Regions from separate parts of the Vreelandella gomseomensis genome, predicted to be linked through region 2. Evidence: predicted binding sites of a transcription regulator. Region 2 holds the regulator's gene; each other region holds the start of a gene.
The links. Region 2 encodes LexA, which represses DNA repair genes until DNA is damaged. Its sites were predicted from a motif close to TACTGTNTANNTANACAGTA; they were not measured.

Region 1 (7,725 bases), on a different contig from region 2:
TCAAAAATTGAACCATGGAGCCGCTTCACAAGACATAAAAGCTATCGATAAATTCGTCCAGCTTCCTAAGGATCGAGAACTGCTAATTTACTCGTATATTCTGCTGTGTCTGATGCCAGAGCGCCAGCAGTTGGCTTTAGAGATTACAGGAGAGCCGAAAAGCGGCATGGCCAGGCTTCAACGAATCATCAAGCACCTTGTTGACCCAGTGACCAAGGAAACGGCAATACGTGAAATCCCCACAACGGTGAAGGAAGTGAATCGACTCGCCTGGCGGCATCACGTACTTAGCCTGGAGAGCGTTGCCTCCCCGCTGAGCCCAGTCGTACAGAGACGTCTGTTTGAATTGCTCTCCCATACTCAACTGGAATGGAAAGCCATTGGCTGCCATGAGATTACAACAAGTCTATCTGTGTCACGCCCTTGTATTATCAGCAGTCTGGAACCCGTCATTCATCAGGATGAATTATCGGAGCTCACCTTGAGCCTGGAGATGCCATCCCCCTCTAGAGATCAGCCAAGAATTGAGTACCCAAAGACGACTCGTTCTGTGAGCATCACGGATAGTAATCAGGCGGTTATATTCGATGCCGTGCTGACCCTACTTGGTGAGGTGCACACTAAAATCGATCATGTGAGTATCGATAGAAGTGTACCGGTTTGTTGGGGAGACTTCTGTCGGATTGGCATGGTTGTATCCAGCGTTTTGCATGGAAGCCCTGACGCTTTCTGGTCGCAATATGTTGCGTATCGTAGCGAACGACTTGCTGAGATTACTGAAGAAGAACCAATTGCTCAGGCAATTCTCGAATACCTTAAAATCAACGACATTACGGAAATTGCTGAAAAACCGGTGGGGGTGTGGTTGGCTACCTTGGATCCATATCGCCCGACTTGGGCTTTGGATCACCAATGGCCGCGAGAGCCGCGAGGTCTTGGTGCAGCATTCAAGCGAGCCGCTCAACTGCTCGATGCACAGGGAATAACCTGCTATAGCACTGGAAAGCGTGGCTCCAAACGTCATTGGGTTATTGGTCCAAGATCAGTGCCTTGTGGTATTGCATTGAGCAATAGACTTGCTTCATCCATCGTCAATAAAGAAGTTAATGAATTCGCTGGCTTGATGTGAAGCTCGATATTTTTAGCAGGCTAAACAAATTACGAAATACAGTACATCCGCCACTTTTCAATATTCAATTTGATAGCACCAGCGCACGGCTTCCTCGGGTGTTTGCTGGTGAAGGCAGACCGTTAAGCTGACATGCCACCAAGTTGAGCATTTCAGTGCTTGCAGTTCGCCCTGGCAGATGATTCTCGAGTCAGTTTCATTCAAGGAAGTCTTCCGAACACCCACGACAAGACGACGTTCGCCGTGACAAATCATACAGAGTACCCACTTCTTCATATGCTTTTTTGAAAAACGTAGTTTTCAACGTCGTGACGTCGTGCTCGGAGGGTAGTTATTTCGCATACCGTTGATCGTTCCAACAACCACTGCAACCTTATAGATACGATGGGCTGTAACCGACATGAAGCCAGCCCAACCATCTGCACTTTTCTGCAGGTACCTGAGTGAATCGCCAATACTTGAGCAATCGACTCAGTCTCGACCGGTATTCCTCAAGAGGAAAATCTACTTTCAATGGAACACGAAAACCAATCAGGAATTTCATATGCTCAAACAATATGGTCTGCGAGTGACTTTTTTCTGAGATGTTTTAGCTTCATATTGACCATTGAAGCCAGATAATCCGGCATTCTTGACTACTTAACTGCCAAAAGCTCACCCCACTGCGTTGTGTAACGCGGCGTGCGGCGCTCGCTTCGCAGCGCCCAGGCATTACCTTTACGGGGCAGGCCCATCTGTATGGTGCCCCGACCAAACTCCCGATTGAGCTTATCAACCGTGGTCATCAGGCGTTCGCTGCGCTCGGCGTCTGCTTCGGTCTGCGGGGTCTCTGCAAGGGTGAGCTGGCGGTTGGCCTTGGGGGAAAGGTCGAGCAACATCAGGCCGGCTTTTTGGTAGGCGTAGCCCTTACGCCACAGACGCCGCAAGCCCTGTACTGCGGCAGCAGTGATTTCTCGGTTGTCGTCGGTGGGTCGTTCCAGTGAGATGACGACGCGGTTGGTGTATTGCGGCAAGTCGTTGCGGAAGGGATTTGTGCGGATGAAGACCATGACGGCACTGGTCACGCTGCCTTGCTTGCGAAGCTTCTCACCGGCCCTGGCGGCGTGCTGCCGGAGCGCTTCACGAAGATCATGTGGGTTATTGGTCAGTCGACCGAACGAGCGCGATACCATGATTTGTTGTTTGGGCTCACTCATGTCGTCCAGTTGTATCACCGGCTGGCCCCTCAGCTCCCACACGATGCGTTCCTGCACCACGCTGAAATGCCGCCGTATGTGCTTCGGATCGGCTTCGCGTAGATCCCACGCCGTTTCAATCCCCATGACCCGCAGGCGCTCGCCGGTGCGGCGGGCCACACCCCAAAGCTCCATGACGGGCAACTGTTTCAACAAAGCCTGAGTGGCTTTGCTATCAGCCATCAACTTGCACACGCCCTGCTCCCGGTAGGCAGGGTGTTTCTTGGCGGCATGGTTGGCCACCTTGGCCAGAACGCGGGATGGCGCAAAACCCACCGAGACCGGAATGCCGGTCCATTGTTTAACGGTCTCTCGCAACCTTTGCCCGTACTGCTCCAGCGCGTCGGGATCAAAGCCTTGGAATCCCACGAAGCTCTCGTCAATCGAGTACACCTCGACATGGGGAGAAAACTCGCCAAGCACTTCCGTGACGCGCCGGGACATGTCGCCGTACAAGGCGTAATTACTCGATAGCAGCACGGCTTGACGGCGGATCTGGGGCGACAGCAGGTGCATCGCTGCCCCCATCTCGACGCCGAGGGCTTTCAGTTCGTTGGAGCGGGCCACCACGCATCCATCGTTATTGGAGAGCACGCCTACCGGACGACCTTCCAGTGTCGGATTAAAGACCCGCTCGCAGGACACATAGAAATTGTTGCAGTCGACCAGGGCCATCATTGCAGCGGTGCCCCTGGCAGGCTGTGCAGCACATGGGTGACGACACCCCAGACGTGGGACTCACGACCGTCAATCGGAATCGGTGGATAAGCGGGATTGCTTGCCTTGAGGTAGGTGCGCTGGCCAACCCGTTCCAGCCGTTTCACGGTCAGTTCGCCGTCCACGCAGATCACCACAATCCGGCCTGGCACCGCATCAAGGCTTCGGTCCACCACCAGCAAGTCACCGTGATGGATGCCGTCACCCGTCATGGAATCCCCTTCGGAACGCACAAAGTAGGTCGCGGCCGGACGCTTCACCACATACTGGTGAAGGTCCAGGTCGGTATCCAGATGATCATCGGCGGGAGACGGAAAGCCGGCACGCACCGCACTTGAATAGAGCGGTAACGGGCATGACGGGGCCGCAGCGTCTGCTCGGCCCAGCAGGGAAACGGGCAATGACATGGTAAGGCGCCTCTCGATTACTGTATATATAGTCAGTATCAAGAAAGACGCCGGTTGACGCAACACCAACAAGGTCAACGCCACTTATTTTGAGATCTATATCACTCCCATGAACCCACCACAGGGATCGCTTCCCTGAACCATAGGAGTGCCGCTAATGCCACCACCCTGCTTTAAATGCGCTGAAACGCGCATGATCAACCTTGATACCGCTCAACGGGTCGGCACCACGGGGAGCTGCCTGATTGGCGGGGCGATCGGTGCCTGGCGATCAGGCGCCGTCACGGGGACTTTGTCGATAGCCACCTCGCGCTTTCCGCTCGCCAAGCTGCCCGTCGCGATGATGGGCGCCATTGCCGGAGGACAGTCGGGGGCGCGGGTAGCCGCCCTGTTCTTCTCGCAATGGCTGCCGCCCGGTGAAGGCACCCCGTGGCTCTGCCTGTCGTGCGGGCATATCTTTCGTCACCCCTTTCCGCCCCTGGCATCCGCACGCTGATACACCGCTTTACAGCGATACACCTTACTCACCATCCACCCATGCGCTGACAGCTGTGTCAGCGCTTTTTTTATGTCTGGAGAATGACCCATGGCACATCTCGTTGAACAAATGGCTTACGTAGGCGCTACCCCCTGGCATGGCCTGGGGCAGCAACTGACACGTCATCAACCGCTGGAGGTCTGGCAACAACAGGCCGGTATGAACTGGCACATTGAAGAGGCCCCGGTGCGCTTTATTGCCGAAGGCGCAAGTCACCTGGGCAGCATCCATTCCTTCCCCGAGCAAAAGGTGCTCTACCGTTCGGACAACAAGGCACCGCTCTCCGTGGTATCGCAGCGCTACAAGGTGGTGCAGCCGGAAGAGATTCTGGAGTTTTACCGTGACCTGACTGAGTACGCGGGGTATGAGCTGGAAACCGCCGGGGTGCTCAAGGGTGGTCGCAAGTTCTGGGCCCTGGCGCGCAGTGGCTTGAGCACATCGCTGCAAGGCCAGGATGAAGTGAACGACTACCTGCTGCTGGCCACCTCGTGTGATGGCACCTTGGCCACCATGGCGACCCCCACCACGGTACGAGTGGTGTGCAACAACACATTGCAGATCGCCGTGGACGGGACATCGCAGGCGGTGAAGGTGCCCCATCGGTCGGAGTTCGACCCACGGGCCGTCAAGCGACAGCTGGGGATTTCCGTATCCCAGTGGAACGACTTCATGTACCGCATGAAGGCCCTGTCGGAACGCAAGATCGACCGCCGTGAAGCCCAGCAGTACCTGCAGTCGGTGATTTGCGGGGCCGAAAAGCCTCTGGATGATCCTTCCAAACTGCCGAACTACCGGGCACTGAATAAAGTGCAGAAGCTTTATACCGGCGAGGGTCGGGGCTCGCACCTGGTCACCGCCAAGGACACCGCCTGGGGCCTGCTCAATGCGGTCACCGAGTATGTCGATCACGAGAAACGGGCGCGTAGCAACGATACCCGCATGGACTCGGCGTGGTTCGGCCAGGGGGCGCAGCTCAAGCAGGAAGCGCTCGATGCCGCGCTTGCATTGGTGTCGTAATCAGTCAAGCCACCAAGCTTCATCGATTTCCCGGATATCCCACCATCACGCTATTCCCTATCCAGTGACACTAACCACCTCCACGGCATACACGCCCGGCCCCATCAAGGCCGGGCGTTTTGCTGTGGGGCTTACCTTACGAGGAACTGCCATGACATTCGTTTCCCACACCGTCGAAACCGGGCTGACCCACCTGACTGAAGCCCTGCTGGCCAACCAAAAACATCACGCCGCGACCGTCGTCTGCGCCCAGGGGAAGTTCTACCGGGCGGAAATCCGCCTGGAGCCCCTGGATGCCGAGACATTGGCCGATCACCTGGAGGACTAACCCTACCCGCCTTACCGCTTCCAACCAGCCCACCAACGCTGAGGCGTTGGGTTATTCCTTTATCGATTTGAGAAAACCGGAGGTGCCCCATGGCACAACGCACCCATGTCATCAATTCCAATCACCCCGACACATCGTCATCAGCCATTCAGCCAGACGCTGCCTCGACCAACACACCGGCCTCCTTGGAGGCCCATCCCACCGCCGACAGCACTGCGATCATTCAGGTGATCGAGCGTGCTGCGCTGAACCCGGATGTCGACATCGACAAGATGGAGCGTTTGCTGCAGATGCAGGAGCGGGTGATGGATCGCCAGGCCATGATGGCCTACAACGCGGCCATGGCAGCGATGCAGACAGAACTGCCCAGCATCGAGGAGCGCGGGCAAACCAACAACGGCTTCTACGCCACCCTGGAGGATATCGTCGATACCGTACGCCCGATCATGCAGAAGCATGGCTTTGCGGTGAGCTTTCGTATTCAGACGCAGGAGCGTGGTATCCAGATCACCGGTGTTCTGATGCACAAGGACGGTCACCGTGAAGAAACCAGCATGCTGCTGCCCGCCGATATCAGCGGTAACAAGAATGCGGTACAGGCGTTTGGTTCCTCGACAAGCTACGGCAAGCGTTACGTGCTGTGCGCGCTGCTCAATATCACCACCCGCGGCCAGGACGATAACGGCAATGCCAGTACCAAAGCGGGCATCAAGACAGTGACGGCGTTTCAGGCGGGACAGATCCAGCGGCTGATCAGCCAGTGCCCAGCGACGACCCAGGAATGGTTCAGCGGCAAGTACGGGGCTGCAGTGCAGGTGCCCTATAGCGACTTCGACAAGCTGCGAGCGTCCCTCACCAAACGGGCCAATAAGTAACCGGCATTTCCCCCTATCTAACCCAAGGAGGCGACCATGCAGATTCTCAACATGGCGCAAGGCTCTCCCGAGTGGCTGGCGGCGCGCCTGGGGCGCGTCACCATGTCGGAGCTCAAGACCTTGCTGGTCAACGGCAAGGGCCCTGGTGGATTCGGTGCCGGGGCCATTACCTACATGCATCAATTGATGGGCGAACGGATGACCGGTGAATTGGCCGAGCCATTTCAAGGCAATGCCCATACCCGGCGTGGTCATGAACTGGAAGGGGTGGCCCGTTCACTCTACGTCAATGCATCCGGCGAGCCGAGCCCGCAGGAAGTGGGCATCATCCTCAATCATGACGTGGGCTATTCGCCCGACAGCCTGGTGGGCGCTAACGGGCTGCTGGAAATCAAAACCAAACTGCCCAAGTTCCAGATCGAGGTGCTGCTAAAGGGAGAAATACCGGAGGAACATATACCACAATGCCAGGGCGGCTTATGGGTCAGCGAGCGGGAATGGATCGACTTTGTCAGCTATTGGCCGGGCATGCCGCTGTTTATCAAGCGCGCCTACCGCGACGACATCATGATCCGCACCATTGCTGAGCGGGTTGAGGCGTTCCACGAAGAAATGGAGCGACGCATCAGCCAAGTGATGGTGGCGTGAGCCCATCTTATTACCAACGCACCACAGACCAAGTAACGACATAGACGCCGGGGCCACCACCCCGGCGTTTTCTTTTTTGGAGACAACCATGTCGAACAGCAAACTCAAGGCTGGTGAAGTGGCAGGCACTTACCATGTTGTAGAACCGTTGACCGAAGCCGATATCATCAACCTCGCCAAAGGCTTTGCACGACGAAAGCTTGCCAGAGGCTGCAAGATAACCCAGCCGTCACAAGCGTTCGAGCACTTGCGGCTACTACTCCAGGACTACGAGCACGAGGTGTTTAGCGTGCTGTTTCTCGACACACAGCACCGCGTCATACGCTTCGAGGAGATGTTCCGAGGAACCATCGATACATCCAGCGTCTACCCCCGCGAAGTGCTCAAAGCCGCCCTCACCTACAATGCCGCGGCGGTCATTCTCGTTCATAACCATCCAAGCGGTGATCCCGAACCCAGCGATTCGGACAAACGTATCACTCAGCGTCTCAAGGAAGCCCTGGGGATGATGGACATTCGGGTAATTGATCATGTGGTAGTGGGCAGTGAGGGATACACGTCGTTTGCAGAGACGGGGTATTTGTAGCGGAAATGGAGAGCAACTTGGATCCGCCCAGGCGGGCGGATCCAAGTTGGGATGTTTTCTTTCTTTTTTATGTCAGCTATCGGGCGAGGCTGTGTGAAAACAAAAAACCAGTTGGGGATTACAGTATACAACCGCAATTGCGCCATTAACGGTCAGCTAGATAGGTTCACAACGTCCTCAATAATTAAACCAACATCTACGTTGATCGATATAAAAGTCTAAGAAGCCTCTACTAAAGAGCCTTA
Region 2 (7,725 bases):
TTTCGCCGCGCTGACACCGCACGCCGCGAACTACATGCCCTGGGGCGCAAAAATTCCCGGGGCATTGCGCCAGTAGCCCTTGTAATCCATCCCGAAGCCGAACACATAGCGGTCGGCCACTTCCAGGCTGCAGTAGTCCGCTTTCAAGCCCGGTACCGCCTTGCGGTCGTGGCGCTTGTCGACCAGTACGGCAGTGGTAATACTGGCGGCTTGCGCTTCACGACAGTAGTTGAGAATCGCCGCCAGGGTGGTGCCTTCGTCCAGAATGTCGTCGACGATGACAACGTGCCGCCCCGCCATGGGAATTTCCGGCGATACCCGCCAGAAGAGCTCGCCGCCGCGGGTCTCGTTACGATAACGTGTGGCATGCAGGTAATCGACTTCCAGGGGGAACCCCAGCCGGGTCAGCAGGTGCCCCGTGGTGATCAGACCGCCATTCATGACGCAATAGAAGACCGGCAGCTTATCGCCCAGATCGTCACTGATCTGCTCGGCCATCCGATCCAGCGCCTGCTCTACTTCCTGCTGAGTAATCAAGCAGTCGGCGTTATCCATTACTTCGCGCATTGAATCCAGTGACGCGAGCGCTTCCTTATCTAACGTTGCCATTAAATTTCCAACCTGCTGAGTAAAGACGGTCGTTACGTAGCGGATGACTGACAGGCCATTGCTTCAAGCTGTGCATGGGTGCGCCGCCAGCGGCTAAGCGCGGGCAGCGCATCCAGGTCGGGCCGGGCGCGCTTGTAGCGCAGCTTGCCCGGCCGTGAAGACACCGACGCCGGCGTAGCGGCCACCACCTCGAGCGCGGCGTCGCGGTCGTTGCACACCAGCAACATGTCACAGCCTGCCCCCAGCGCGGCCGCCGCTCGTTCACGCGGCCCGCCTGCCGCATGGGCGCCGGCCATGCTCAAGTCATCCGAGAAAATGCAGCCCTTGAAGCCCAGCGACTGACGCAGCATGCCAAGCCAGCTGGGCGAAAAGCCAGCCGGGCGGGCATCAAAGGCCGAGTACACGATATGCGCCGGCATGATGCCATCCAGTTGCTTGGCCAGGGTGCTGAAGGGCACTAGATCGTGGCGTTTCAGGGCCTCGAAGGCGCGCTCGTCCACTGGGAGGGCCAGGTGGGAGTCCGCCGCGACACCGCCATGGCCGGGAAAGTGCTTGCCGATCGCCGCCATGCCGGCCTCGTGGAGCCCGGTGATCAGGGCACCACCCAGCTCGGTTACCTGAGTGGGGTCGGCACCGAAACTGCGGTCGCCAATCACGCTGGATAACCCGCTATCGATATCGAGCACGGGAGCAAAGCTGATATCCAGCCCGCAGGCGGCCATTTCCATGCCCAGCAGCCAGCCCGCATCCTGGGCAAGCGCCAGACCGGCTGCGCGATCCCGCTGATAGTACTCCCCCAGCCGCGCCATGGCGGGCAGTCGCGTCAAGCCCTGCTTGATACGCTGAACCCGCCCGCCCTCCTGATCCACCGCCAGCAGTAAGTCGGGGCGCTGCTGACGCACCTCGTTGCATAAGCGACGTATCTGGTAGGCATCCTCCACATTGCGCGCAAAAAGAATAACGCCGCCGACCGCAGGCGATGCCAGCATCTGGCGCTCTGCAGCGGTCAAGGAAGTCCCTTCAAGGTCCAACATGACCGAGCCCAAGGGTTGTGTCATAGCGGGGTATCCAAAAAAAGGCGCTAATTCTAGACGAACATTAGCGAGAGTCCAACGATCAACGTCCGTCGTGTAGCCAGACAGGCGTTCCCGGCAAGGCATGCTCGAAAAGCCACAGCAGATCCACATTACGCAGCCGCACGCAGCCATGCGACGCTGGCTGGCCCATGGGCTGATCTGGCGGCGTACCGTGTAGGTAAATATAGCGGCGCTGCGAGTCCACCTGCCCCGCACGATTGACCCCTGGCTCCAGCCCGCAGAGCCACAAAATACGTGTCAGGATCCAGTCGCGTTCGGGAAACGCCTTGCCCAGTTCAGGGGTGAACACTTCGCCTGTCCAGCGACGGCCCTTGAACACCGCATTTTCAGGCGCCTCCCGGCCAATCGCGGCGCGAATATAGTGCCATCCCAGGGGCGTCTTGCCGCTGTTTTCCTGGTTGCCCACCCCGGCGCGTCCCGTCGATACATCACACTGATAACGGCAGGTGTCGCCTTCCCAGGCGCGCAGCTGCTGCGTCTGCGTAGCAATTTCGATCCACAGCCCATCACGGGGCGGCAGCTCAGTGAGCGACGGTGTCTGCATGAGGCTCCATGTCTTTCTCGTCGGGCAAGGGCGCATTCATGGCGGCCACCACGACAGGACGCAGTCGACGCACCAGGTCGCGAACCGATACCTGCTGGTGATAATCCTTTTCGGCAATGTCGCGCAGCGCGTCCAACCCCGACAGGGTAAAGATGACGGTACCTAACATGAAGTGTAGCCGCCAGAAGCGTTCGGCGTCGGGCAGATCGGGGGTGGCGCGGCGAACCAGCTCGGTGAAACGGCTGAATACATCGCCGTATTCATGCTGGATGTAGCGACGCAAATGCCCCTGGGCCTGACTGTAGGCGAGGCCTAGCAGGCGCATGAACACCTTCAGGCTATTACGCTCCGCGGGCACCTCCAACACCGTGGTGGCCATGGTCTCGAGCAGCACTTCAAGCGGGATATCTCGGCCTTCGTAACGTGCTTCCAGCGCGTCCAGGGCGCTGTGGAAACGTTCGGAGAACGGATCGAGGTAACGCGCAAACACGGCCTGAATGAGCGCCTTCTTTGAGCCGAAATGATAATTTACCGCCGCCAGGTTCACCCGCGCCTTGCTGGTGATATTGCGTAAGGATGTTTCGGCAAAGCCGCGCTCGGCAAACAGCACTTCCGCCGTGTCCAGAATGCGCGTCACGGTATCCGATTGAGCCATGCTGCTCTCCATGAAAACGGATGTTTTAAACAATCTCAGGATACTACGTTATCACGTTGCCCCTCTCAACGGTTGATGGGCGTTAAATCACGCCTAGAACGGCGGCGCATCCCTTTGCACATCATGTTGTTAGCCGGCTGGAAGCAGATATGTACTGGACAGGGGAACATACTGTATACTTAACCACATACTGATAGGTCTATAGAAACGCTGCCTGTCCACTTACCCACGCTGGAGACTGATATGTCACGGCCGTTAACCGTTCGTCAACAGAATGTGTTCGACTTTATTGTCAAGACCATGGCGGAGCTTGGCTATCCACCCACCCGGGCAGAAATCGCCAAGGCACTGGGCTTTCGCTCGCCCAATGCGGCAGAAGAGCACTTGCGGGCGCTCGAGCGCAAAGGGGTCATTCGCATCATCCGCAATACCTCACGGGGTATTCGCCTGCCCAATCAGGAGCCCCAGGACACCCCGGATAGCCAGCCCGCAGCGGCGGATCCCGGCACCGGCCTGCCGATCATCGGCGAAGTCGCTGCGGGCAGCCCTATTCTGGCCGCCGAGCACATTGACCGTTACTGCCCGCTGCCCGCCGACTACTTTACGCCCAGGGCGGATTACCTCTTGCGCGTGCGCGGGCTTTCCATGCAGAACGTCGGCATTCTTGAAGGCGACCTGCTCGCCGTACATCGCACCCAGCGAGTACGCGACGGCCAGATTGTCGTCGCCCGACTGGACGATGAAGTTACCGTCAAGCGTTTCAAACGCGACGGACACCACGTCTCCCTGATCGCGGAAAACCCCGACTTTGCGCCGATCACTATTGATTTACGCACCCAACCGCTCGACATCGAGGGCGTGGGCGTCGGGGTTATCCGCGGTGGCAATGGTCAGGCGCTTGGCTAGCTGAACACGACGGTTTTGTTGCCATGAACCAGCACGCGGTCTTCCAGGTGCCAGCGAAGACCCCGTGCCAGCACGGCTTTTTCCACATCGCGGCCAAAACGCACCAGATCCGTCGGTGTGTGGCAATGGCTCACCCGGTGGATGTCCTGCTCGATGATCGGCCCCGCATCCAGTTCCTGGGTCACATAATGACAGGTCGCACCGATCAGCTTGACGCCGCGCTCATAGGCTTGGTGATAGGGCTTGGCGCCGGCAAAGGAAGGCAAAAAGCTGTGGTGGATATTGATCACCTGCCCGGCGTAGCGCTGGCACAATGCCGGCGGCAAAATTTGCATGTAACGTGCGAGTACGATGCAGTCGGCTCGCGCCTCGTCGATATGTGCCTGAACCTGCTCAAAGGCAACGGCTTTATCCGCCGGATTGACAGGCACGTGGTAATAGGGAATCGCGTACCACTCGGTCAACGAGCGCATATCGTCATGGTTGGAAATCACCCCGACGATATCGCAGTCCAGCTCGCCCACCTGCCAACGGTAAAGCAGATCGACCAGACAGTGGGATTCCCGCGAGACCATCAGCACCACGCGGCGACGCTGCTGGGTATCCACCAACGACCACTGCATATCGAAACGCACGGCGACCGGCTCAAACGCCGACCGTAATGCCTCTGCCGACATGTCCAACGAATCCGCCAGAATTTCGTAGCGCATGAAGAAACGTCCGGTTTCCAGGTCGGAGTGCTGGCTCGCCTCGGTAATCGACCCCCCCTGCTGAGCGATAAAACTCGACACCTGTGCAACAATCCCCACCTGATCCGGGCAGGAAACCACCAACCGATAAAAATGCGACATGATAAATACTCTTGACGGTGTGCACCCGGGGTCGCTTTTCACCGCCCCGGGCATTCAACAAACGTCTATTGTACCCAATGCCAGGCGCGCAATCACCGCCCGTTACCGCAGTCATTGTTAGCCGCCCACCCCATCCCGTATAGTTAAGGCATTACTTTTTAGGCTTTAAGATTCTGATGCATCCACCGCGCGTTCATATTCGTCCCCGTCGTCGCCCTCCTCTCCGCCTCTTGCCGCTGGGTGGCTGCGGGGAAATCGGCATGAACCTGACGCTATACGGATACGAGGATCACTGGATCGCCGTGGACTGTGGCATGATGATCCGTCAGGACTTGCCCAACGCCCCCCTCCAGGTGCCCAACCTGGATACGCCCAAGGCGCTGGGCATAGCCCCCAAGGCCCTGTATATCACCCACGGCCATGAAGACCACATTGGCGCGGTTGCCTGGTTATGGCCGCATTGGCAGTGCCCTGTGTATGCCACCCCCCTGGCCGCTGGCCTGCTGCGTCTCAAGTTTGCCGAACACCAGTTGAGCAGCGCCGCCATTCAGGTTATCGAACCCGGCGAGGCGCTGGAAAGCGGGCCCTTCAGTCTGCGCTATCTGGGCGTGCCCCATTCGATTCCGGAAAGCTGCGCGCTGCTGGTCATGGCCGGCCCCTATCGCGTCCTGCATAGCGGGGACTGGAAACTGGATCCCGAACCGATCATTGGTGCGCCGATCGATTCCTCACAGTTCAAGGCGCTCGCCCCCGTCGACCTGGTGGTCGGCGATTCCACCAACGCCCCCGTACCCGGCCACTCCGGCAGTGAAGGCGACGTGGCCCGCGCGCTGGCCAGGACGCTTACCCAATGCGAAGGGCGGGTGATCGTTTCCTGCTTTGCCAGTAACCTGGCCCGCGTGCTGGCAATCGGCCGCGCGGCCGAACAGTGTGGACGGCGCGTCAGCTTGATGGGACGCTCGATGGAACGCATGGTGAGTGTGGCGCGGGGCCTCGGCTATATGGATGACTTTCCGGCGGTGGTGCCCGCCCACGACCTGGGATACCTTCCCCCCGATGAAGTCGTCGTGATTGCCACCGGCAGCCAGGGCGAGCCGCGCGCCGCGCTGCAGCGACTCGCCCAGGGGCGTCATCCCCACGTTGATCTACAGCCGGGCGACAACGTGATCTTTTCTGCTAAAGCCATACCCGGCAACGAGCGGCCGATCGAGCAGCTGAAAAAGCGCCTGCAACAGCTTGGCGTCCAGCTCTTCGATGAATTCAACCATCCAGAACTGCATGCCACCGGGCATCCCGCGCAGGAGGAGATGACGCGCTTCTATCAGTGGCTATCGCCGCAGCATCTACTGCCCGTCCATGGCGAGAGCCTTCATCAGCAGGCGCATCAGCGGCTGGCAACATCGCTCGGCATCGACGCCCCGCTGGCACCGGTCAACGGCGACATGATCCGCTTTGATCAGCAGGGGCTGCAGCACGAACAGCATTACCCTCAGCCGCCGTGCATCGTCAGCCAGAACAGTGTCGTCCCTCACCCGGGGCTTGAAGGCGATACCAGCACCCATCCACGCCGGGGAAGCCTGTATCTGGCGCTGCCGGTCTGCGCGACAGAGACCGGCTGGGCACGCATCGGCCGCCTGATGCTCGACAACACAGGCGCCAATGCGCTTGATGAAGACAGCTTCAGCGAATGGCTGGATGAGCAACTGGCCGACCTGCACGCCGATACGCTGGCCGACTTAAGACTTGGCCTTCAGCCGCGCTTGATCGCCTGGCTCGCCGAACGCCTTCAGCACCTGCCCGAGGTGCATCTGCAGATCATGGCCAGCGACCTCCCCGCACCGATCGCTGACGAGTAATCTCACCGTTGGCGCCACGACGGGGCGTTGCCTACCAGCGGGCCGCATCGTCGATGTCCGAGCGCCGCTCCTTGACCCAGTAGTCGCCTTGCCGGCCGTGCTCTTTCTTCCAGAAGGGCGCCTGGGTTTTCAACCAGTCCATGATGAAATCGCAGGCCTCGAAGGCTTCGCGCCGATGGGCGCTTGCCACCAGCACTCTGACAATGGCATCCCCCGGGCGCATATGCCCCACGCGATGAATGATCGTCACGGCATTGAGCGACCAGCGCTCGCCGGCCTGCTCGGCAATCCGCTGCAGGGTCGCCTCGGTCATTCCCGGGTAGTGTTCGAGGGTCAAGCCGGTCACATCGGGCGTTTCGTTGAAGTCACGCACCAGCCCGGTAAAGCTGACGATCCCGCCGATATCGGTTCGCCCGGCGATGCTGTCTGCGTAGCCGAAGGCCATATCGAAAGGTTCTGCCTGCACGCGGATGGTAATCTGCATCCTAGCCCCCTGTGACCGGCGGGAAAAAAGCCACTTCATCGTCATCGGTAATGAAGGCGGCATCGTTGGCCATTACCTGGTTGATGGCGCACAGCGTACGCTTGTCCTGGAGTTGCTGAAAGCGCTCGTCCTGGGCTACCAGTGCCGCCTTCAGTCCGGCAATATCCCGGCTGGGCAGCTGGTCAAAGGTCACGACGCGCTCGTTTTCACCCAGTTGCTCGCGTAGCTCCGCCAGGAACTTGACCAGCACACAGGGAGAATGACAGCGCTCACCCAGGCTGACCTCGCCTGCGGCGCCCTGGCCGGTCACAATCGGGGCGGCCGCTTCCGGCGCGGCCTCACGCTGGTACTCCCCACGCTGCCCGCCACGCTTGCTGTCGAGCTGTACGGCGTCTATGCGCATGGACTTGTCGACGGCCTTGCACATGTCGTAAAGCGTCAGGCAGGCAACAGAGACAGCGGTCAGCGCTTCCATCTCCACGCCGGTACGTCCATTCAAGCGGCAGCTTGCCGTCACATGCACACAGCTTTCCACCGGATCTACATCAAACTCGATGGACACTTTCGACAGCGCCAGCGAGTGGCAAAGCGGGATCAGCTCGTGGGTGCGTTTTGCCGCCTGAATGCCGGCGATGCGGGCCGTGGCCAGCACATCGCCCTTGGGCAGGGAGCCCTCGCTTAACTGCGAAAGGGTAGCGGGCTGCATCACAATGCGCCCGGAGG
Region 3 (7,725 bases), on a different contig from region 2:
CCCGTGACACCTTCGATGGGGCACCGCTGGGTATTTTTGGCCAGGCGCTGCGTGACCCGGCGCAATATATCCTTGCGCCGGGTGATCGGGTAGAGGTCTACCGGCCGCTGCTGATCGACCCCAAGGCCGCTCGCCGTGAACGCGCAAAGCGCCAGGCGAGCGGCACGGCCGATCAGAGCTGAGCGTCGGGTGAGAAGTTGGTGGGGCCAGGCGTCGGATTCTGTATGCGCTCGTTGGGGATAGTGTCGCCTGGCGCGACGGTATCCGTGGCCGGGCCGCCACCGCCTTCAACGTCGAGCGGAATATCCTCGGACAAGTCGCCTTCCCTGTCGATCTCGGCAAGCCTTCCCTGATTATCAAAGGTCAGCGTGACCCGGCGCTGCTCAACGCCTGCGTAGGCCTTGTCGAGTCGGAATACGTAGTCCCACTGGCGCGCATCGAAGGGGGCTTCGAGTAGCGGGCTGCCCATTACGTAGGTGACCTGTTCCTGAGTCATGCCCGGCTGCAGCTGATCGACCATGTCTTCGGTGACCAGATTGCCCTGGGGAATGTCGCGTTTGTACACGCCTACGTAGCTACAGCCGCTGATCACGACAATGGAAACGGAGAGCGCGATGATTCGAGTCAATTTTTGCATTTGAGCCTATTCTTCACTATCGTGGTTTCGGTCGATCATACCCGACCTAACCTGTTACTGCGAAGAGCAACCATGGCCGATCAGAACCATGAATTACGCAAAGCCGGGCTGAAAGTGACCCTGCCGCGTGTCAAAATCCTGCAGATTCTCGAAAATGCCTCGGGTCAGCACCACCTTAGCGCAGAAGAAGTGTATAAAACACTGATAGATGCGGGCGAAGATGTGGGGCTGGCGACCGTTTACCGTGTACTGACGCAGTTCGAGTCAGCCGGCCTTGTGATCCGTCACAATTTTGACGGTGGGCATGCCGTATTCGAGATGACGCAAGAAGACCATCATGACCACATGGTGTGTCTGGAAAGCGGTGAGATCGTCGAGTTTGTCGATGAGATCATCGAGCGCCGCCAGCAAGAAATTGCCGAAGAGCACGGCTACGAGTTGGTTGACCATGCCCTGGTGCTGTACGTGCGCCCCCGTGGGTCAGACATGACGCGCCAGGACAGCGGGCCTACTAACAAGAAGTAGGGTGCCTGCCAGTGCGACTGGTGTTGCAAGATTCGCCCCTGGGCTACCCGGCAGACCATGCCGAGTGGCCCAGGGGCGTTTTCATGTCTATCAGCACGACCTGCCTGGTCGTCAGTGCGGCTGCCGCTGACTGGCGTTGAGCATCTCCCGGGCGTGGGCGAGGGTCTGGTCGGATAGCTTGACGCCCCCCAGCATGCGGGCCAGCTCGCTTACCCGGCCGCTTTCATCCAGCAGTGCCATATGCGTAAGGGTGCTGTCGCGTTTGGCACGTTTTTCGATATGCAGGTGCTGATGTGCCTGGGCAGCGACCTGGGGCAGGTGGGTGACGGTCATGACCTGGCCGTTTTCGCCCAGCTTGCGCAGTAGCTGGCCGACGATTTCGGCAGTGGCGCCGGATACGCCGACGTCTACTTCGTCGAACACCAGGCTGGGAATTGTGGAGTGGGACGCGGCGACCACCTGAATGGCAAGGCTGATACGCGAAAGCTCACCGCCGGACGCTACCTTGGTGAGCGGTCGGGCAGGCTGGCCGGGGTTGGCGCTGATCAGGAAATGAACCTGGTCGAGGCCTTCCACCCCCGGGGTGTCGCGGGCGGTGACCTCAACCTCGAAACGTGCCTTGCCCATGGCCAAAAAGCTCAGCTGTTGCTGAACCTCCTTACCCAGCCGCACAGCGGCCTTCTGGCGTCCTTCGCTCAGCCGCTTGGCGTCGCGCCGATAGCGCTCGCGCAGCTCCGCCACCTGGGCGGCCAGGGCTTCGATATCGTTATCGCCACTCTCCAGTTCGGCGACTTCACGGCTCAGCTCGGCGTGCAGCGCGCAGACGTCCTCCGGCGCGACGTGGTGTTTGCGCGCGATGCGGTGCACGTCGGCCAGGCGCTCTTCCACCCACGCCAGCCGCTCGGGGTCGAGCTCGGTGGTGCTGGCGAGGCGGTGGAGTTCGCCAGCGGCCTCTTCGACCTGAATGCGTGCATCGCTGAGCATGGCGAGGGTATTGGCCAGCGTGCCCTTGTCGCTGCCGGGGAGGGCGCTTAGATGCGCGTGCGCCTGGTTGAGCAGCGACAGCGCACCGCCTTCGTCGCTGGCACAGCAATCGGCGGCGAACTGCGTTTCGCGCAGGGTTTCGTCGGCGTGAGCCAGGGTGTGCTGCTCGTCTTCCAGGGTTTGCAGCTCGCCCTCGGCCAGGGCCAGTTGATCGAGCTCTTCTACCTGATAGCGCAGCAGCTGGCGCTTGGCTTCCACCTCGCTGCCCGCTTCCTTGCGCTGCTTGAGGCGCCGGTTGGCGCTGCGCCATTCGCGATACGTCTCGGCCAGCTGCTGAGTGGTGTCGCGCAGTCCCGCGTAATCATCCAGCAGCGCCAGGTGAGTTTCCTCGCGCATTAACGCCTGATGGGCGTGCTGGCCGTGAATCTGCACCAGCCGCTCGCCGAGCGATTTCAGGTCGCTGATAGTGGCCGGCTGGCCATTGATCCACGCCTTGGAGCGGCCGTTGGCCGTCACCACCCGCCGCAGCAGGCATTCATCACAGGGCAGCTCGCGGCTGCTGAGCCATTCGCGGGCCGCCGGCAGGTGCTGGATGTCAAAGCGCGCCGCGAGGTCGGTGCGTTCGCTGCCGTGGCGCACGCTACCGGCGTCGGCGCGCTCGCCCAGGCAAAGGCCCAGGGCGCCCAGCAGGATCGACTTGCCGGCGCCGGTCTCGCCGGTAATGGCGGTCATGCCATGGGTCAGGTCGAGCTCTAGGTGCTCAACGATCGCGTAATCTCGAATAGCAAGCTGAGTCAGCATGGGGGCCTCCTGAGGCGCAGCGGAGCCAGCGTCGCCAGGGCGCTGGAGTATTGTTGTTTTATACAGTAGTCGAAAACGCGCTTCAATGCCCACTTGAGATGGCTTTCAAGATCCCCATATACCGTGCATAGCCAATTTGATTGCTACTTACTATTGGGCATTCGAACAGCCCCCCGAACGATGCAGGAGCAAGGCATGGCAAAAGAACCGCAAACCCCGTTGGATGACGAACTGGCTCGCCAAGAGCAAGAGGCCGAAACGCCGGAGCAGGCGTCGGAAGACCGTCTGGCCGAAGGCGAGCTGGAAGGCCTGATCAACGACGATGATGAAGCCGTCGTCGATCAAGTTGGTGACAGCGCCGAAGCTGACGCCCTGGCCGCCCAAGTGCAAGACCTGGAGCAGCGCCTGGCTGAAGCCAATGACCAGTCCATGCGGGCCGCTGCTGAAGCGCAGAACGTACGCCGGCGTGCCGAGCACGAAGCCGAAAAGGCGCGCAAATTTGCCCTGGAAAAGTTCGTCAAGGATCTGCTGCCGGTGGTCGACAGCCTGGAAAAGGCTCTCGAGTCGATGCAGGAAGACGCCTCCGAGGTGCATCGCGAAGGGGTCTCGATGACGCTGAAGATGCAGCTCGACGTGCTCAACAAGTTTGGTGTCGAGCGCATCGACCCGCAGGGCGAGCCCTTTGATCCCCAGGTTCACGAGGCCATGGCCATGGTGCCGAATCCCGAGGTCGAGCCCAACACCGTGATGGAAGTCATGCAGAAGGGCTACTCGCTGAACGGGCGCCTCGTTCGCCCCGCGATGGTCGTGGTCAGCCAGAAAGCGAGTGAGTCATAGGCGATCCGGGCATAAAAAGGCCTTGAAAACTTTCAGGTGGCCCCCAGATAAAGGGGCAACCCCGCGGGATAACCCGCAATCAGTTTGACGTAGTGAATCAACCGAATCCGAGGTTCTAAATTATGGGACGCATTATTGGCATTGATTTGGGCACCACCAACTCTTGTGTATCGGTGCTCGATGGAGACAGTGCAAAAGTTATCGAAAACGCCGAGGGTGGTCGTACCACGCCGTCCATCATCGCCTATACCGAAGACGGCGAGACGCTGGTCGGCCAGGCGGCAAAACGCCAGGCGGTGACCAACCCGGAAAACACCCTTTACGCCATCAAGCGTCTGATCGGCCGTCGTTTCAAGGACGACGTCGTACAGAAAGACATCAAGATGGTGCCGTACAAGATCACCGAAGCCGACAACGGCGATGCCTGGGTGGAAGTGAAAGGCCAGAAGATGGCGCCGCCGCAGGTCAGTGCGGAAGTGCTCAAGAAGATGAAGAAGACTGCGGAAGACTATCTCGGCGAAACCGTCACCGAGGCCGTCATCACCGTACCGGCCTACTTCAACGACAGCCAGCGTCAGGCCACCAAGGATGCGGGTCGTATCGCCGGTCTGGACGTCAAGCGCATCATCAACGAGCCGACCGCAGCGGCGCTCGCCTACGGCATGGACAAGTCGCGCGGTGACAAGACTATCGCGGTATACGACCTGGGTGGTGGTACCTTCGATATCTCGATCATCGAAGTGGCCGATGTCGACGGTGAAACCCAGTTCGAAGTGCTCGCGACCAACGGCGATACTTTCCTGGGCGGCGAAGACTTTGACCTGGCGTTGATCAACTACCTGGTCGACCAGTTCAAGTCTGACAGCGGTATCGACCTGTCCGGCGACAACCTGGCCATGCAGCGTCTGAAAGAAGCGGCCGAAAAAGCCAAGATCGAGCTGTCCAGCGCCCAGCAAACCGACGTTAACCTGCCGTACATCACGGCGGATAACACCGGGCCGAAGCACCTCAACGTCAAGGTCACTCGTGCCAAGCTGGAATCGCTGGTGGACGACCTGGTGCAGCGCTCGATGGAGCCGTGCAAGGTAGCGTTGAAAGATGCTGGTCTGTCGGCGTCTGAAATCGACGACGTGATCCTGGTCGGTGGTCAGACCCGCATGCCGCTGGTTCAGCAGAAAGCCGCTGAGTTCTTCGGCAAGGACGCACGCAAAGACGTGAACCCGGACGAAGCCGTGGCCGTCGGTGCAGCGATCCAGGGCGGCGTTCTGGGTGGTGACGTGAAAGACGTGCTGCTCCTCGACGTGACCCCGCTGACCCTGGGCATCGAAACTCTGGGTGGCGTCATGACGCCGCTGATCGAGAAGAACACCACCATCCCGACCAAGAAGACGCAAACCTTCTCCACGGCGGATGACAACCAGACGGCGGTGACCATCCATGCCGTTCAGGGTGAGCGCAAGCAAGTGTCGCAGAACAAGTCGCTGGGTCGTTTCGATCTTGCCGACATTCCGCCGGCGCCGCGCGGTGTGCCGCAGATCGAAGTGGCTTTTGACCTGGATGCCAACGGTATCCTCAACGTCTCGGCCAAGGACAAGGCGACCGGTAAAGAGCAGTCGATCGTCATCAAGGCGTCCAGTGGCCTGTCCGAGGAAGAAGTCGAACAGATGGTGCGCGATGCCGAAGCCCACGCCGACGAGGACAAGAAGTTCGAGGCGCTGGTGCAGCTGCGCAACCAGGCCGACGGCATGATTCACGCCACGCGCAAGACGCTGGAAGAAGCGGGTGACAAGGCCACCGATGACGAGAAGCAGTCCATCGAAACGGCCATCACCGAGCTGGAAGAAGCCACCAAAGGCGACGACCAAGAGCTTATCCAGCAAAAGCTCGACGCCTTGACCGAAGCCTCCGGCCAGCTGGCGCAGAAGATGTACGCCGAGCAGGCTGAAGGCGCCGAGCAGCCAGGCGAAGAGGGCGCTGAGCAGGCTAGCAAGCCCGAGGAAGACGTGGTTGACGCCGAGTACGAAGAAGTCAACGACGAGCAGAAGAAAAAGTAAGCCCTCTTTCTGCCAAGGAAAGCGGTGACGCGGGAGCTAACTCCCGCGTTGCTGTTTCCGCGGCCAACACGCACACAGTTAAATGTGCAGTTGCATGCATAGCTAACCAGGAGGCGTAGGACCCATGTCCCAGCGCGATTATTACGAAGTCCTGGGTGTCGAGAAAGGGGCTGATCAGAAAGAGATCAAGAAGGCCTACCGTCGCCTGGCGCAAAAGTATCACCCCGATCGAAACCCCGACGATGACACCGCGGCGGAAAAATTCCGTGAGGTATCGGAAGCCTACGAAGTCCTCACCGACAGCGAAAAACGCGCGGCCTACGACCAGTTCGGTCATGCCGGCGTCGACGGTCAGGGTGGTGGCTTTGGTGGCGGTGGTTTCGGCGGCGGTGGCGCCGGCGATTTCAGCGACATCTTCGGCGATGTGTTTGGCGATATCTTTGGTGGCGGCGGACGCCGGCGTGGCCCCAATGCGCCCGCACGCGGCTCCGATCTGCGCTATAACCTAGAGCTGGATCTGGAAAACGCGGTGGGAGGTACCACCGTCGATATCCGCGTGCCGCGTCATATCGAATGCGATCGCTGCGACGGCGGCGGTGCCGAGCCGGGGTCAAGCAAGGATACCTGCCCCACGTGCCACGGCCACGGCCAGGTGCGCATGCAGCAGGGCTTTTTCGCGGTTCAGCAGACCTGCCCCACGTGCCATGGCTCAGGTCAGCACATCAAGGTGCCGTGCCATAAGTGTAACGCTGAAGGGCGCGTGCGCGAGACCCGTACGCTGTCGGTGAAGATTCCGCCCGGCGTGGATACCGGCGACCGTATCCGTCTCAATGCGGAAGGCGAAAGCGGCATCAACGGTGGCCCGCCCGGCGACCTGTATGTCCAGGTGGCTATCAAGCCGCACCATATCTTCCAGCGCGACGGCAAGCACCTGCAGTGCGACGTGCCGATCAACTTCGTTGATGCCGCCCTCGGCGGCGAGCTGGAAGTGCCGACGCTCGACGGCCGTGTGAAGCTGAAGATTCCGCCCGAGACCCAGACCGGCAGGCTGTTCCGGCTGCGCGGTAAAGGCGTCAAGCCCGTGCGTGGCGGTACCCCGGGCGACCTGCTGTGCAAGGTCGTGGTGGAAACGCCGGTCAACCTCAACGACGAGCAGCAAGACCTCTTGCGTCAGCTGCAGAAGAGCCTGGACGGCACCAACAGCCACAGCCACTCGCCCAAGAAAACCGGCTTCTTCGACAGCGTGAAGAAGTTTTTTGAAGAGATGAAGCCGTAAGGCTCAGCGAGTGCCATTTAGCTAAGTGTTGGGTTCAAAAACCCCCGGTTCGTCCGGGGGTTTTTGCCGTTTGGGAAGAGTGATCGCCATGGATAACCGTCAGGAAAGACCCGTCAGGGGTATCTTGCTCAGGGTGCTGTCAGGGGCGCTGTTTACCGGCATGCTGGTGTGCATCAAGGCCGTCAGTGACGAGGTGCCGGTCGGGCAGTCGGTGTTTTATCGTTCGCTGTTTGCGCTCGTGCCCATCGTGGTGTTTCTGGTGCTGCGCCGGGAGTTTCCCGGCGGGCTGGCCACGCGTCGGCCGCTGGGGCATGCGCTGCGTTCCGGCTTGGGGGCTGCCGCCATGTTTGCCTCCTTTGCGGCGGTGGCACTGTTGCCCGTGGCGGAAACCACGCTGCTCGCGCAGCTGACGCCGGTGTTCATGGCTGTTGGCGGGGTGGTGTTGCTGGGCGAGCGCTTCTCGTTCTATCGCGCGGGCGCGCTGGGGTTGGCGCTGGCGGGGGTGGCCGTGCTGGTGCTGCCGGGGCTCGAAGCGAGCCGCGCGCATGGCCAGCTGGCCGGCTATGCGCTGGGCGGGCTGAGCGCACTGCTGACTGCCGGCGCGCTGCTGA
Region 4 (7,725 bases), on a different contig from region 2:
GCGTATTCTGGGCGCCAGCCAGGGGTCGGCCAGGGCGCTGCGTCCCAGCATGACATCGCGACAGCCTGATAGCGTGCGCGCCTTCCAGTAATCCTCCAGCGTCCAGATATCACCGTTTGCCACCACCGGCAGCGATACGCAATGGCGAATCTTGGCAATCCACTCCCAGTGGGCGGGTGGGCGATAGCCTTCGTCGCGGGTGCGGCCGTGAACCACCAGCCGCGCCGCGCCGCCGGCTTCGGTGGCCTGGGCGCAGGCAACGGCCAGGCGGCGGTCAGAAAACCCCAAGCGGATTTTTGCCGTCACGGGAATGTCACCGTCGAGGGCGTCAGCAACCGCTTTCACGGCCTGGTAAACGCGCTCGGGCTGGCGCAGTAGCGACGCGCCGCCGTCGTGGCGGTTGACGAGCTTCGCCGGGCAGCCGAAATTGAGGTCGATGCTGCGTGCACCCAGCGACAGCGCCTGGCGAGCGTTGGCGGCGAGAGCCGCCGGATCGGCGCCCAGCAGCTGTAGGTGGACGGGAATGCCGCTGGGGGTGGCAACCGGAGACTGGGCGAGTTCAGGGCAGTGCTTGTAGAACACGCGCGGTGGCAGACGCGCGTCGACCACGCGGACGAACTCGGTCACCGTCCAGTCAAACCCGGGGGTGACCGTCAGTAGCTCGCGGGTGACGGCATCGATCACCCCCTCCATGGGGGCTAGTCCGATTTCGCCTTTATGTAGTAAATTAACAACCATGACTTAAACCATCGCGCCATTGCATTCTTCATAGGGTGTGGCAGGTTAGTGTATTCCCCGCACTGCGCCAAGCGTCAATGAGCAGTCGCGTTGATGGTCTTATCGGCTATAAGGAAGGAGAGGCCTTATGCAGGATCCTGAACTATTACAAGAAGGCCTTGGCCTGATGGCACTTGGCATGGGGTTTGTGTTTGTTTTTCTTGGGGTTTTAGTGTTTTCGATGACGCTCATGTCGGGCGTCATCAGGCGTTTTCAGCCCGTTCCCGCACCGGCTGCGCCGCGGGCCAGGACCCAGCCGGCTGCCTCGCCAGCCTCGCAGGATGATGAAACCCTCGCAGTGATCAGTGCTGCCGTGCACCGTTATCGCCATAAAACACGTCGTTAACTTTCCTGGTTTGCCGGGGTGATTCGCGCAAACCGGGTATAATTTTGTTATTTTTACTACAAATAAACATTCCTTGACTACGAGCCAAGCCATGAACGAAACAAAACGCCCACTAGGCATTACTGATGTCGTCCTGCGCGATGCCCACCAATCGCTGTTTGCTACCCGGTTGCGGCTGGCGGACATGCTGCCCATTGCGGAAAAGCTGGATCAGGTCGGTTATTGGTCACTGGAAACCTGGGGGGGCGCCACCTTCGACGCCTGCATTCGCTATCTGGGTGAAGACCCCTGGGAGCGTATTCGCGCTCTGAAAGACGCCATGCCCAACACCCCTCAGGCGATGCTGCTGCGCGGTCAGAACCTGCTGGGCTATCGTCACTATGCCGACGACGTGGTGGACAAGTTTGTCGAGCGCGCCAAGACCAATGGCGTCGACGTGTTCCGGGTGTTCGATGCGATGAACGACCCGCGCAACCTGGAGCGTGCCATCAAGGCGGTACGTCAGGTCGGCGGCCATGCCCAGGGCACCATTTCCTATACCGTGAGCCCGGTTCATACCCTGGATAGCTGGGTTGACCTCGCCAAGACCATTGCGTCCATGGGCGCGGACTCGCTGGCTATCAAGGATATGGCGGGCCTGCTTACGCCCTACACGGCGTATGAGCTGGTATCGCGCCTCAAGAAAGAGCTGTCGATCCCCGTGCACCTGCATTGCCATGCCACCACCGGGCTCTCTACCTCGACGATTCTCAAGGCGGTCGAAGCCGGCATCGATAACGTCGATACCGCGATTTCGTCGATGTCGATGACCTACGGCCACAGCCCCACCGAGTCGGTGGTGGCGATGCTCAAGGATACCGATCGCGATACCGGGCTGGATCTCGAGCTGCTGGAAGACATTGCCAGCTACTTCCGCGGCGTACGCAAGAAGTACGCCGCCTTTGAAGGCTCGCTGCGCGGCATCGACTCGCGCATCCTGATCGCCCAGGTGCCCGGCGGCATGCTGACCAACATGGAAGGCCAGCTCAAGGAGCAGGGCGCCGGCGACAAGCTGGACGATGTCTTGACCGAGATTCCCCGCGTGCGCGAAGACCTGGGCTTTATCCCGCTGGTCACGCCGACCTCGCAGATTGTCGGTACCCAGGCCGTCATGAACGTGATGATGGGCGAGCGCTACAAGTCGATTTCCAAGGAAGTTCAGGCGCTGCTCAAGGGCGAATACGGCGCCGCGCCAGCACCGTTCAACAGCGAGCTGCAGCAGCGCGTGCTGGACGGTGGTGAGCCCATCACCTGCCGTCCGGCGGACAACCTCTCACCGGAAATGGATAAGCTCGCAAGCGAGCTGAAAGACCACGCCAAGGCCGACGGTATTCGCCTGGCCGACGGCGAGCAGCAGGTCGACGACGTGCTGACCTACGCGCTGTTTCCGCAGATTGGCCTCAAATTTCTCAAGAACCGCGACAATCCGGACGCCTTTGAGCCCGAACCCCAGGCGGCCGAGGCGCAAAGCGCCAGCGGACCCGCCAAGGCGGAAGGTGCGGCGCCAGTGGCGAGCAGCAGCGGTCCGGAAACCTACACCGTCAAGCTCAACGGCAAGGCGTTTGTCGTCGAAGTCGCCGAAGGCGGCGACATAAGCGACGTCAAGGAGCAGGCTACCGCCGGCGCCGCCCCCGAGGCGCCCGCGCCGAGTGGCGAGGCGATCACCGCTCCCCTGGCGGGCAACATCTTCAAGGTCAATGTGCGCAAGGGCGACACCGTCGCCGAGGGCGACGTGGTGATCATTCTCGAGGCCATGAAAATGGAAACCGAGGTGCGCGCCAGCAGCGCCGGGACCGTGTCGGCCGTGAGCGTCAGTGAAGGCGACAGCGTTGCCGTCGGCGATACGCTGATCGAACTCTGAGGATTCCGACATGGATAAACTCGTAACCTTATGGGAAGGCTCCGGGCTTTATAACCTTGAGCTTGGCCAAGTCGTAATGCTCGCGGTGGGGCTGTTGCTGCTGTACCTCGCCATCTACAAGAAGTTTGAGCCGTTGCTGCTGGTGCCGATCGGCTTTGGCGGCATTCTCGCCAACATTCCCGAGGCGGGATTGGCGCTCTCGGCCCTTGAGCAGGCGGTCGAGGTCGGTCGTCCTGCGCTGCTGGAGCAGTTGGCCTCGGCACTGGGTGGCAGTCTGGATAGCCAGGCGAGCGTCGACAGCTGGCGCGCGTCGCTTGAGCAGATGATGGCGGGTGACGCCACGGCCCAACAGATAGCCGGCGCGAAGGCCATCGCCAGCGGTGCCGGCTATGGCGACGGCATGCTGTACGTGTTCTACACTGTGGCTATTACCTCGGGGATTGCCCCCTTGATCATCTTCATGGGCGTCGGCGCGATGACCGACTTCGGCCCGCTGCTGGCCAACCCGCGCACGCTGTTTCTGGGTGCCGCCGCACAGTTCGGCATCTTTGCCACGCTGTTTGGCGCCGTGCTGTTGTCGTCGATGGGGTGGATGGATTTCTCGCTCAACCAGGCCGCCGCCATCGGTATTATCGGCGGCGCGGATGGTCCGACCTCGATCTACGTATCGAGCATGCTGGCGCCCGAACTGCTGGGGGCGATTGCCGTGGCCGCTTACGCCTACATGGCGCTGGTGCCGTTGATTCAGCCCCCGATCATGCGTCTGCTGACCACCAAGAAAGAGCGCGAGATCACCATGACGCAGCTGCGCCCGGTGTCGAAGCTCGAGAAGATCGTCTTTCCGGTACTACTGCTGATCCTGGTGGCGCTGTTCCTGCCCGACGCCTCGCCGCTGCTGGGGATGTTCTGCTTTGGCAACCTGATGCGCGAATGCGGCGTGGTCGAGCGGCTGAGTGACACGGCCCAGAACGCGCTGATTAATATCGTGACGATCTTGCTGGGCCTGGCAGTGGGCTCCAAGCTCATGGCGGAGAGCTTCCTGTCGGTCGAAACGCTGGGCATCATGGCACTGGGGATCGTGGCCTTCGGGATCGGCACCACGGCTGGCGTGTTGATGGCCAAGCTGATGAACGTCGTGAGCAAAATGCCGATCAACCCGCTGATCGGCGCGGCGGGGGTCTCGGCGGTGCCGATGGCAGCGCGAGTCGCCAACAAGGTGGGGCTCGAGTCCAACCCGCATAACTTCCTGCTGATGCACGCCATGGGACCCAACGTGGCGGGGGTCATCGGCTCGGCGGTGGCTGCGGGCGTGATGATCAAGTACTTGGGTTGACCACGCTCCAGGCGAACATGTATCTCTAACCACGCAATCGGCCGCTCCTTCAGGGGCGGCCATTTTTTTGCTTATAGCGAGACCGTCTGCGCGCTGAGGGACTGCTTGAGGCGGCTTTCCAGCGGGCCAAGGTCGAGCGGCCAATCGCTGGGCCAGCCAATCGTCAGCGCCACGCCGTTTCCATCGTACTGAGCATCAATGACCGGGATGGCCTGTTCATCGCACCACGCCCGGGCAATTGCCTCGTCGGCAAAGGTGAAGCGTACCCGGTAGTGATCGCGCTCGATGATTTCGCGGGTGGGCAGCGTAGCCAGGGCGTGATTCACCGCCTGGGCGTAGGCGCGCGCCAGGCCGCCGGTGCCCAGTTTGGTGCCGCCGAAGTAGCGGATGACCACGCAGCCGATATCGCCCAGCTGGCTGCCCTGAAGCGCCTGGTACATGGGTCGGCCGGCGGTACCGCCCGGCTCGCCGTCATCGGAGAAGCCAATCCGCTGCTGCTCGCCGGGAGCGGCGGCTATATAGGCCAGGCAGTGGTGGCTGGCGCTGGGGTGCGCCTGTCTGGCCGCCGTGGCAAGCGCATTGACGGCGTCGAGGTCGGGTGTATGGGCGATCCAGGCAATAAAGCGGCTTTTCTCGACGTCGATCTCGTCGATGTGCCAGCGGCCCGGGGGCAAGTGGGGTATGCGGTAGCGCATGAACATCCAGGCGGTTTAATGTGTCACGGAATGATGCTCAATTCCCATGAACATGCCAAGTACCTGAATATCACGATTGTGCAAAAACACCTCGGAGTGCCGGCCATCATCCAGCCATAGGCGAACGCCCGTTCGGCTGATCGACAACTGCTTGAGGGCAAGTGTCTGGTGGTTGATCTCGGCGATGACGGTTTCGTCCTGGTTGTCGTGCTGGTAGCGCCGAATCACGATGACGTCACCATCGAACAGGTTGCAGTTGGCCATTCGATTACCCCGCACTTTCAGGGTGTAGGTATTGCGACGCGTCATCCGGGCGGCCGGCGACGGGATCGTGTAGGGGCTTGGCATGGGGCGAATCGGCGGCAATGAGGTATTCATCGACATGTTCATCGGCTTTCTCCAAATCAGCGCCCTATCCCTAGGCAGGCAAACGGTAGACATGTTGATCAGTGCGGCAGTACATGTCTTTTCATACAGTGTTTATCCAGTATAAACCTGTTTTTGCATACAGTGCCAGGGAAAATTTATCCAGGGGTTCACCCCCCTCTGCCTCGACTGGCGAGAGGGGGGATTTACGTGTAGAGTTCGCTAACGTTCGAGCAAGATAAATCTGTCTGGAGTCGCCGTGGCCCTATGTCTGGAAGCCCGTCAGTTGGGCTGCGAGCGTGATGACCGCTGGCTCTTCGAGGGGCTGGATATCGACGTCAAAGGCGGTGACATCTGGCGCGTGGACGGCCCCAACGGCAGCGGCAAGACCACCCTGTTGAAAATCCTTGCCGGCCAGCTGGCGGATTATTCAGGCACGCTGCGCTGGCAAGGCAACCCCCTTCACCGCGCCCGCGCGCACTTCGCGGCCAATCTGCTGTATCTGGGTCACGCCCCAGGCGTCAGCGCGGGTCTCACGCCGCTTGAGAATCTGGCCTGGTATCAGGCGTTACACGGCGAACGCGGCAGCGAAGCACAGCGTGAAGCGGCCCTCTCGACGATGGGGCTCGAGGGGCTGGAAGATGTCCCCGCCGGGCGACTGTCGGCGGGGCAGCAGCGTCGGGTCGCGCTGGCAAGGCTGAGCCTGACGCCAAGGGCTCTGTGGATACTGGATGAGCCGTTTACGGCTATTGATCACGCTGGCGTCGCGGCGCTGGAAACGCAGATAGCGGCTCATGCGCAGGCCGGTGGCGCCGTTGTGATGACCACCCACCACACACTTAATATCGCGCACCCGCTATGTCATATTGCGCTGGGGTAAAGGAGCCAGGGTTGCCGCTTTCAGAAACCACACGGCGCGTCGCGGTCATCAGCGAGCCGGCTGACAAACAGCACCTCGGCATTGCGCTGGGCGCTACCCTGATGCGTGATCTTAACCGTATGCGGCGGCGCCCCGGCGATGTGCTCAATCCGCTGGTGTTTTATGCCCTGGCGGTGAGTCTGTTTCCGATGGGTATCTCTCCCGAGGCATCGCTACTGGCGGTGATGGCGCCCGGCCTGCTTTGGGTCACGGCGCTGCTCGCCGCGCTTTTGTCGCTGGATGGCCTGTTTCGCAGCGATTTCGACGATGGCAGTCTGGAGCAGATGATGCTCTGCCCGCATCCGCTCACGTCGCTAGCCGTCGCCAAAGTGGCGGCGCACTGGCTGTTGACCGGCTTGCCGATGGCGCTGATGGCCCCCGTGCTTGGCATTTTGCTGGCGCTGCCGATGAACAGTATCGGTGTACTGATGGCGTCGTTGGTGTTGGGCAGCGCCAGCCTGAGCCTGATCGGCGGGATCGGCGCGGCCCTGACCGTCGGTTTGCCGCGTGGCAGCGTGTTACTCTCGCTGTTGGTGCTGCCGCTTTACATTCCGGTGCTGATTTTTGGCAGTGGGGCGGTGCAGGCCGCCATCATGGGCGACGCCGTGCTGCCCCACCTGGCCTTGCTGGGGGCCTTGCTGGCAGCAGCGCTGATATTTTCTCCCTGGGCCATCGCGGCGTCGCTTCGTATCAGTATCAACGGATAGGGATGGGCACTGTATGTGGGGCTTGATACACAAGCTGGGTTCGCCCAAATGGTTTTATCAACTGAGCGCACGGCTGCAGCCCTGGTGCTGGGGGGCGGCGATACTGCTGCTGGTGACCGGCAGCGTGTGGGGCCTTTTCTTCGCGCCTGCCGACTACCAACAGGGCAACAGCTTCCGCATCATCTATGTCCATGTGCCGGCCGCCTTCCTGGCGCAGTCGGTGTTCGTGACCATGGCGGTGGCCGGCCTGGTCTATATGGTCTGGAAAATCAAGGTCGCCGACATGGCGGCGGCGGCCATGGCGCCTCTGGGTGCCGCCATGACCTTTGTAGCGCTGTTTTCCGGCGCGGTCTGGGGAGTGCCTACCTGGGGCACCTGGTGGATGTGGGACGCTCGGTTGACCTCCATGCTGATTCTGCTGTTTCTGTATATCGGGGTGATCGCGCTGCGCGGTGCCTTTGGTCGTCGGGATAGCGGTGCCCGGGCAGCATCGGTACTGGCGATGGTCGGGGTGATCAATATTCCCATCATCAAGTACTCCGTGGACTGGTGGTACACCCTGCACCAGCCGGCGTCGTTTACGCTGACCGCCAGGCCCTCGATGCCGCTTGAAATGTGGCTGCCGTTGCTCATCATGGTGCTGGGCTTTTACTGCTTTTTCATTGCCCTTACGCTAATGCGA

Region 1: a site for LexA is predicted at 3,507-3,526, ahead of QC815_RS02330 (LexA family protein). Genes of this name have one in related genera too.
Region 3: a site for LexA is predicted at 2,996-3,015, ahead of recN (DNA repair protein RecN). Genes of this name have one in related genera too.
Region 4: a site for LexA is predicted at 5,545-5,564, ahead of QC815_RS15525 (LexA family protein). Genes of this name have one in related genera too.

What each region holds. Positions count from the first base shown of each region.
Region 1 covers NZ_JARWAI010000002.1:33,686-41,410, reverse strand. The annotation lists gene QC815_RS02340 (hypothetical protein) at 1-1,129, shown strand, start outside; gene QC815_RS02335 (Y-family DNA polymerase) at 1,765-3,042, opposite strand; gene QC815_RS02330 (LexA family protein) at 3,039-3,488, opposite strand; gene QC815_RS02325 (hypothetical protein) at 3,682-3,984, shown strand; gene QC815_RS02320 (DUF932 domain-containing protein) at 4,075-5,043, shown strand; gene QC815_RS02315 (hypothetical protein) at 5,195-5,371, shown strand; gene QC815_RS02310 (ERF family protein) at 5,461-6,246, shown strand; gene QC815_RS02305 (lambda exonuclease family protein) at 6,283-6,894, shown strand; gene radC (RadC family protein) at 6,983-7,480, shown strand.
Region 2 covers NZ_JARWAI010000004.1:35,537-43,261, forward strand. The annotation lists gene ppsR (posphoenolpyruvate synthetase regulatory kinase/phosphorylase PpsR) at 1-14, shown strand, start outside; gene QC815_RS05975 (hypoxanthine-guanine phosphoribosyltransferase) at 31-609, opposite strand; gene nagZ (beta-N-acetylhexosaminidase) at 642-1,667, opposite strand; gene QC815_RS05985 (L,D-transpeptidase) at 1,726-2,250, opposite strand; gene QC815_RS05990 (TetR/AcrR family transcriptional regulator) at 2,228-2,905, opposite strand; gene lexA (transcriptional repressor LexA) at 3,149-3,811, shown strand; gene purU (formyltetrahydrofolate deformylase) at 3,808-4,662, opposite strand; gene QC815_RS06005 (ribonuclease J) at 4,923-6,518, shown strand; gene moaE (molybdopterin synthase catalytic subunit MoaE) at 6,550-7,002, opposite strand; gene moaC (cyclic pyranopterin monophosphate synthase MoaC) at 7,004-7,725, opposite strand, start outside.
Region 3 covers NZ_JARWAI010000006.1:53,214-60,938, reverse strand. The annotation lists gene QC815_RS09100 (RnfH family protein) at 1-182, shown strand, start outside; gene bamE (outer membrane protein assembly factor BamE) at 173-637, opposite strand; gene fur (ferric iron uptake transcriptional regulator) at 710-1,162, shown strand; gene recN (DNA repair protein RecN) at 1,274-2,947, opposite strand; gene grpE (nucleotide exchange factor GrpE) at 3,143-3,784, shown strand; gene dnaK (molecular chaperone DnaK) at 3,907-5,838, shown strand; gene dnaJ (molecular chaperone DnaJ) at 5,963-7,114, shown strand; gene QC815_RS09065 (DMT family transporter) at 7,203-7,725, shown strand, end outside.
Region 4 covers NZ_JARWAI010000013.1:55,080-62,804, reverse strand. The annotation lists gene QC815_RS15550 (tRNA dihydrouridine synthase) at 1-693, opposite strand, end outside; gene QC815_RS15545 (OadG family protein) at 866-1,123, shown strand; gene oadA (sodium-extruding oxaloacetate decarboxylase subunit alpha) at 1,215-3,023, shown strand; gene QC815_RS15535 (sodium ion-translocating decarboxylase subunit beta) at 3,034-4,356, shown strand; gene QC815_RS15530 (IMPACT family protein) at 4,428-5,051, opposite strand; gene QC815_RS15525 (LexA family protein) at 5,067-5,429, opposite strand; gene ccmA (cytochrome c biogenesis heme-transporting ATPase CcmA) at 5,677-6,297, shown strand; gene ccmB (heme exporter protein CcmB) at 6,309-7,043, shown strand; gene QC815_RS15510 (heme ABC transporter permease) at 7,057-7,725, shown strand, end outside.